Regions from separate parts of the Streptomyces sp. NPDC036984 genome, predicted to be linked through region 2. Evidence: riboswitches for the same ligand, from Rfam matches in the RefSeq annotation. Region 2 holds a riboswitch; the other holds the start of a gene.
What was found. A riboswitch is a leader RNA that binds a small molecule or an ion and turns the genes downstream of it on or off. The one in region 2 is predicted to bind ZMP and ZTP.
Positions count from the first base shown of each region.

Region 1: another riboswitch for ZMP and ZTP. It lies ahead of ACZ7DL_RS02120 (glycine hydroxymethyltransferase); the one in region 2 lies ahead of ACZ7DL_RS26320 (bifunctional 5,10-methylenetetrahydrofolate dehydrogenase/5,10-methenyltetrahydrofolate cyclohydrolase).

Region 1 covers NZ_JBVJRL010000001.1:460,567-463,897, forward strand. Annotated here, with positions in the region: gene trpS (tryptophan--tRNA ligase) at 1-458, opposite strand, end outside; gene ACZ7DL_RS02120 (glycine hydroxymethyltransferase) at 560-2,014, opposite strand; ZMP/ZTP riboswitch at 2,049-2,138, opposite strand; gene rocD (ornithine--oxo-acid transaminase) at 2,242-3,331, shown strand, end outside.
Region 2 covers NZ_JBVJRL010000015.1:219,371-222,701, reverse strand. Annotated here, with positions in the region: gene ACZ7DL_RS26325 (CU044_5270 family protein) at 1-772, shown strand, start outside; gene ACZ7DL_RS26320 (bifunctional 5,10-methylenetetrahydrofolate dehydrogenase/5,10-methenyltetrahydrofolate cyclohydrolase) at 776-1,624, opposite strand; ZMP/ZTP riboswitch at 1,651-1,730, opposite strand; gene ACZ7DL_RS26315 (nuclear transport factor 2 family protein) at 1,818-2,183, opposite strand; gene ACZ7DL_RS26310 (acyltransferase domain-containing protein) at 2,294-3,061, opposite strand; gene ACZ7DL_RS26305 (S-(hydroxymethyl)mycothiol dehydrogenase) at 3,265-3,331, shown strand, end outside.

The DNA of each region.
Region 1 (3,331 bases), on a different contig from region 2:
TCCTCGCCGACCGGCACCTCGTTGGCCTGGTACAGCAGGATGTCCGCGATCTGGAGGATCGGGTACGTGAACAGGCCGACGGAGGCCCGTTCGGCGCCCTGCTTGGCGGACTTGTCCTTGAACTGGGTCATGCGGCTGGCCTCACCGAAGCCGGTGAGGCAGTTCATGATCCAGGCCAGCTGGGCGTGCTCGGGGACATGGCTCTGCACGAAGAGCGTGCAGCGGTCCGGGTCCAGGCCGGCGGCCAGCAGCTGGGCGGCGGCGAGCCGGGTGTTGGCCCGCAGCTCCTTGGGGTCCTGCGGGACCGTGATCGCGTGCAGGTCGACGACCATGTAGAACGCGTCGTGGGTCTCCTGGAGGGCCACCCACTGGCGGACGGCGCCGAGGTAGTTGCCGAGGTGGAACGAGCCGGCGGTGGGCTGAATACCGGAGAGCACGCGAGGTCGGTCGGAAGCCATGTTTTTCATTGTCGCAGAGAGACGGGGTGGGGTCGGTGCGTGGGGAACTGCGGGCCGGTGGTGGCCGGTCGCGCAGTTCCCCGCGCCCCTTTCGGGGCGCTTCAGCCCAGGTCGACTTCCGGGTACAGCGGGAAGCCGGCCACCAAATCCGTCGCCCGCTGGGCGATCTCCTGCGCCACCTTCTCGTCCAGGACGTGGGCCGCCTTGGAGGGGGCGCCGGACTTGGTGGTGCCCGGCTCGGTGGTGGTCAGGACGCGGTCCATCAGGCCCGCCACCTCGTCCATCTCCGCCGTGCCCAGACCGCGGGTGGTCAGGGCGGGGGTGCCGACGCGGATGCCGGAGGTGTACCAGGCCCCGTTCGGGTCGGCCGGGATGGCGTTGCGGTTGGTGACGATGCCCGAGTCGAGGAGGGCGGCCTCGGCCTGGCGGCCGGTGAGGCCGTAGGAGGTGGCGACGTCGATCAGGTTGAGGTGGTTGTCCGTGCCGCCGGTGACCAGGGTGGCGCCGCGGCGCATCAGTCCCTCGGCGAGGGCGCGGGAGTTGTCGACGATGCGCTGGGCGTAGTCCTGGAAGGCGGGCCGGCGGGCCTCGGCCAGGGCGACGGCCTTGGCGGCCATGACGTGCGGAAGCGGGCCGCCGAGGACCATCGGGCAGCCGCGGTCGACCTGGTCCTTGAGGGAGTCGTCGCACAGGACCATGCCGCCGCGCGGGCCGCGCAGGGACTTGTGGGTGGTCGTGGTGACGATCTGGGCGTGCGGGACCGGGTCGAAGTCGCCGGTGAGGACCTTGCCCGCGACCAGGCCGGCGAAGTGGGCCATGTCGACCATGAGCGTGGCGCCGACCTCGTCCGCGATCTCGCGCATGATCCGGAAGTTCACCAGGCGGGGGTACGCGGAGTAACCGGCGACGATGATCAGCGGCTTGAACTCGCGGGCCTGGGTGCGCAGGGCCTCGTAGTCGATGAGGCCGGTGGCCGGGTCGGTGCCGTAGGAGCGCTGGTCGAACATCTTGCCGGAGATGTTCGGGCGGAAGCCGTGGGTGAGGTGGCCGCCGGCGTCCAGGGACATGCCGAGCATGCGCTGGTTGCCGAAGGCCTGGCGCAGCTCGGCCCAGTCGGCCTCGGTCAGGTCGTTGACCTGGCGGGCGCCGGTCTTCTCCAGGAAGGGCACCTCGACGCGGTCGGCGAGGACGGCCCAGAAGGCGACGAGGTTGGCGTCGATGCCGGAGTGCGGCTGGACGTAGGCATGGCGGGCGCCGAAGAGGGCCTTGGCGTGCTCGGCGGCGAGGGACTCGACCGTGTCGACGTTGCGGCAGCCGGCGTAGAAGCGGCGGCCGATGGTGCCCTCGGCGTACTTGTCGCTGAACCAGTTGCCCATGGCCAGCAGGGTGGCCGGGGAGGCGTAGTTCTCGGAGGCGATCAGCTTGAGCATCGCACGCTGATCGACGACCTCCTGGCCGATGGCGTCGGCGACCCCCGGCTCGACGGCGCGGATGACGTCGAGGGCGGCGCGGAAGGCCGTCGACTCGGTGGAGAGGTGGGCGGAATTCTCGGGCATCGGGAAACCTCCGGACGGCGTGCGTACAGCGTTCACGTTCGGCCCAGGCGCACGGCACTCTTTCCCGCTCGGGCCGCTCCCTGATGGTCCGTCCCATCCCAGCGCGCCAGTCACGGCCCGCTGATCAGCCTACCGGGCGCGCCGCGCGGCACAGATCCCGCGTCCACCATCCGAGCGAGGATAGGAAGGAGGTCACCGTCGAGTCAGAGTCGTCTCCGGGAGAGGCCGTGACCGCTGCGAAAGACCTCATCGCCACCGCCGACGCGCACTGCGCGCCCACCTACGACCCGCTGCCGGTCGTGATCGCCACCGGTGAGGGGGCGTGGCTGACGGATGTGGAGGGGAGGCGGTATCTGGATCTGCTGGCCGGCTACTCGGCGCTGAACTTCGGGCACGGCAACCGGCGGCTGGTCGAGGCGGCCCGGCGGCAGCTGGACCGGGTGACGCTGACCTCCCGTGCCGTCCACCACGACCGGTTCGCGGCGTTCTGCCGCGAGCTGGCGGAGCTGTGCGGGATGGAGATGGTGCTGCCCGTGAACACGGGCGCGGAGGCGGTGGAGAGCACGGTGAAGACGGCCCGGAAGTGGGGGTACCGGGTCAAGGGGGTGCCCGCGGAGATGGCGAAGATCGTGGTCGCGAGCGGCAACTTCCACGGCCGTACGACGACGGTCATCAGCTTCTCGACCGATCCGGAGGCGCGGGCGGACTTCGGGCCGTACACACCCGGGTTCCAGATCGTGCCGTACGGCGACCTGACGGCGATGCGGGCGGCGCTCACCGAGAACACCGTCGCCGTGCTGCTGGAGCCGATCCAGGGCGAGTCCGGGGTGATCGTGCCGCCGGCCGGCTATCTGGCGGGGGTGCGGGAGCTGACGCGCGAGCGGAACGTGCTGTTCGTCGCCGACGAGATCCAGTCGGGGCTCGGCCGGACCGGGCGGACCTTCGCGTGCGAGCACGAGGGGGTCGTGCCGGATGTGTATGTGCTGGGCAAGGCTCTGGGCGGCGGGATCGTGCCGGTGTCGGCGGTGGTGTCGAGCGCGGCGGTGCTCGGGGTGTTCCGGCCGGGCGAGCACGGGTCGACGTTCGGCGGGAATCCGCTGGCCTGCGCGGTGGCGCTGGAGGTGATCGCGATGCTGCGGACCGGGGAGTACCAGGCGCGGGCGGCCGAGCTGGGCGAGCGGCTGCACCGGCTGCTGGACGAGCTGGCCGGGACGGGCCGGGTGAGGGCGGTGCGCGGGCGTGGGCTGTGGGCCGGGGTGGACGTCTCCCCGGCGGTCGGCACCGGGCGGGAGATCTCCGAGAAACTGCTGGCCCGTG
Region 2 (3,331 bases):
GCTCCTCGCCGGCCCCGCCGGCGGACCCGCCCTCGCCGCGCCCCGGCCACTGACCGTGCGCGCCCACTCCGTGCCCGTACCGCTGACGCAGCTGGCCGACCTCGCCGAGGCGGCCGCCGCCGACGGCTCGCCACCGCTGCGCAGGGGCACGCACGTGCAGTCGTGGAGCCTCGGCATGAGTGACGACAAGCCGCCCGTGACCCTGCCCGAGGAGCGCGTGGTGCGCTGGCGGGCGGACGACAGCCACACCGAAGTGGTCGTGGCGACCGACCCCCGCCACCCCGGCCGCCCGGTCCTCACCGACGCGGGCGGTGCCCCGCGCCTGGTGGCCGACGGGCAGGTGCTGAGCCGGCGCACCTACCCGCCGAGCTGGAGCGACGCCCCGCCCGAGGCCCGCCCCCCGCACACCCCCTCCGCCCTGCGCGCCTACCTGGCCGAAACGGTCCGCGCCGGCACCCCGGACACCGGCGAACTTCTCGACGGCCTCCAGGAGTTGCTGGACCACTGGACGCTCGGCGCCCGCGAGTCCGCGGCCCTGGTCCGGGTCCTCGCGGACGCCCGGGACCTGCGGCCCGCCGGGCAGGTCACGGACCGGCTCGGGCGACCGGGGCAGGCGTACGTGTACGACGTCCCCGGCGGCGCCCGCCGGATGCTGATCCTCGATCCGCGCACCGGTGCGGTCCTCGGCCTGGAGACCACCTTCACGCGCAACCAGCCCGAGTACGGGGTCGGGGCGGGGGACGTCATGGAGTACAGCGCCTGGCTGCGCTGATCCCTACGCCCCGAACTGCCGGGCGGCGGCCGCCACGGTCTGTTCCAGCAGCGTGGCGATGGTCATGGGACCGACCCCGCCCGGCACCGGCGTGATCAGCGCGGCCCGCTCCACGGCCGAGTCGAAGTCGACGTCACCGACGTTCCCCGGGTTGTAACCGGCGTCGATCACGACCGCGCCCGGCTTGACGTCCTGCCCGCGGATCAGCCGCGGGCGGCCGACCGCGGCGACGACGATGTCGGCCTCCCGGACCGCCGCCGACAGGTCCCGGGTCCGAGAGTGGCAGTACGTCACGGTCGCGTCCCGGGCCAGCAGCAGCATGCCGACCGGCTTGCCGAGGATCGCGCTGCGGCCGACCACCACGGCCCGCTTTCCGGCCGGGTCCACGTCGTACTCGTCCAGCAGCCGCAGGATGCCGCCGGGCGTGCAGGAGACGAAGCCGGGCAGCCCGAAGCTCATCGTGGCGAACGAGGCGAAGGTGACGCCGTCCACGTCCTTCTCGGGCGCGATCGCCTCGAACGCGGCCCGCTCGTCGATGTGGTCGCCCACCGGGTGCTGGAGCAGAATCCCGTGCACGCCGGGGTCGGCCGACAACTCCCGCAGCACCCCGACGAGTTCGGCGGTCGTGGTGGCCGCGGGCAGCGCCACGTGCCGGGACTCGATACCGGCCTTGCGGCAGCGGTTCTGCTTCATGCGGACGTAGGTCACGGAGGCCGGGTCCTCGCCGACCAGCACGGTCGCGAGGCAGGGCGCGGTACCGGTGCGCTCGGTGAGGTCGGCGGCCTTCCGCGCGGTCTCCTCGACCGTGCGGCGGGCGAGCGCGGTGCCGTCCATGAGACGGGCCTGGGTCATGCTGCACACTCCTGAGCTGGATCGACTCTCCTCGCCCAGGCGCGCGGCACGACCACGGACCGCTCCCCGGTGGTACTCCACCTCAGCGCCAGTCACGGCCCGCGCACAGCGTAACCGAGAGGTCCAGGCCGGCCGCAAGGTGACCTGGACCTGCGCGACCCTCCTTCCGGCGTCCGGCACACCCGGCCGGGTCCTACTCGTCCCAGACCTGGACGATGAGCTGATCGGCGATCTTGCCGTCCCGCAGGGTGACCATCGACTCGGCGAGCACCCGGGTGCCGTCCTCGTACTCGCAGGACTCGCTGTAGGCGGCGTGGTCGCCCTGGACGACGCACTGCTCCAGCTTGTGCGTCATGTCGCGGCTGTAGATGTCGTCCAGCAACTCGGCGATCTGGCCCCGGCCGTGCAGGACCGTGGGGTGACTGGGCTGGTTGTTGCGGTCGACGATACGGATCTCCGCGTCGTCCGCGTAGAGCGACAGCAGGTTGTTGCCGGTGTTCCCCTCGATGCCCCGGCGCAGTGTCTCGGTGTCGAAAGCGGACCCCGTCGCGGTACCCATGGTGACCTCCTTCAGGCGCCCGCGGCCCGTCCGGAAGCGGGCCGCACGGGCCCCACCTCAGAGACTCCTCCGCCCCGGCGGCCTCGGCAAGCGCAGCCGGCGCCTCCGCCTCACGGGTGAGCGCGGCCCGCCGCCCGCAGGGCCGGCCAGTCCCGGGCCAGGGCGTACGCCGAAGCCGTGCCGTCGCCCGGGAGGCAGCCGGGGAGCAGGCTGGTGAGCCCGTCTCCGGGGCCCAGTTCCAGCCATCTGCGGACCCCCTCCCGGTGCATCCGGCCGACCGCGTCCGCGAACCGCGGCCGGCCCGGCGTCACCCAGAACTCCGGCTCGGCCGTCTCGCCGGTCACCGGCCGGGCGGTGACGTCGGAGACGAGCGGCAGGCGCGGGACACGAGGGTGCAGCGTGGCGAGCGTACGGCCGTACGCGGCGGCGATCCCGGCCGGGTCGGGCGAGCGCCGTGCCGGGCCCGGGCGGCCGCCCAGCAGCCGGGCCAGGGTGCCGACCGCGTGGCAGGCGCCGGCCAGGGAGAACACCCCGGCGGCGTACGCGGCGGCCATCCGCCCGGCCTCCTGGCCGAACAGCACGTCCGGCCGCACACCCCAGCTGCGCAGCAGCCGGTACTGCGCCATCTGGAGGGCGAAGACCGCCGGACCGGCGAACGAGGCCCGGCCCAGCAGCGCCGACACACGCGTGCCGTCGGCCGCGAAGAGCACGCTGCCGAGCGGGAGTTCCAGATACGGATCGAGACGCGCGCACAGGTCGTCCAGAGCCTCCGCGAACACCGGGAAGGCCGCCCGGAGTTCCCGCGCCGTCCCGGGGCGCGGCGGGACACCGGCCGAGAACAGGAACGCGGTAGGTCCCTTGCTGCCGTCAGGGGGCATGCCTCCATTGAGGCACGCCCGGGCCGGGCGGAGACACCGGACAAACCCCCGCGGCCAGCAAAAAGATTGCCATCATGGAATGGCGTCATCCGGTCACGTCTCCGTGTGGCGGAAAGATCCACGATCACCCTCGTGGTCAATCCCGCTGTCGATCGGTCGCGCGTAGGGTCGGCGGCGAAGGCAACCGAAGGAAGGGACAGACCATGGCGCAGGAAGTACGCGGCGTGATCGCACCGGGGAAGGACGAGCCCGTACGGGTCGAGACGATCG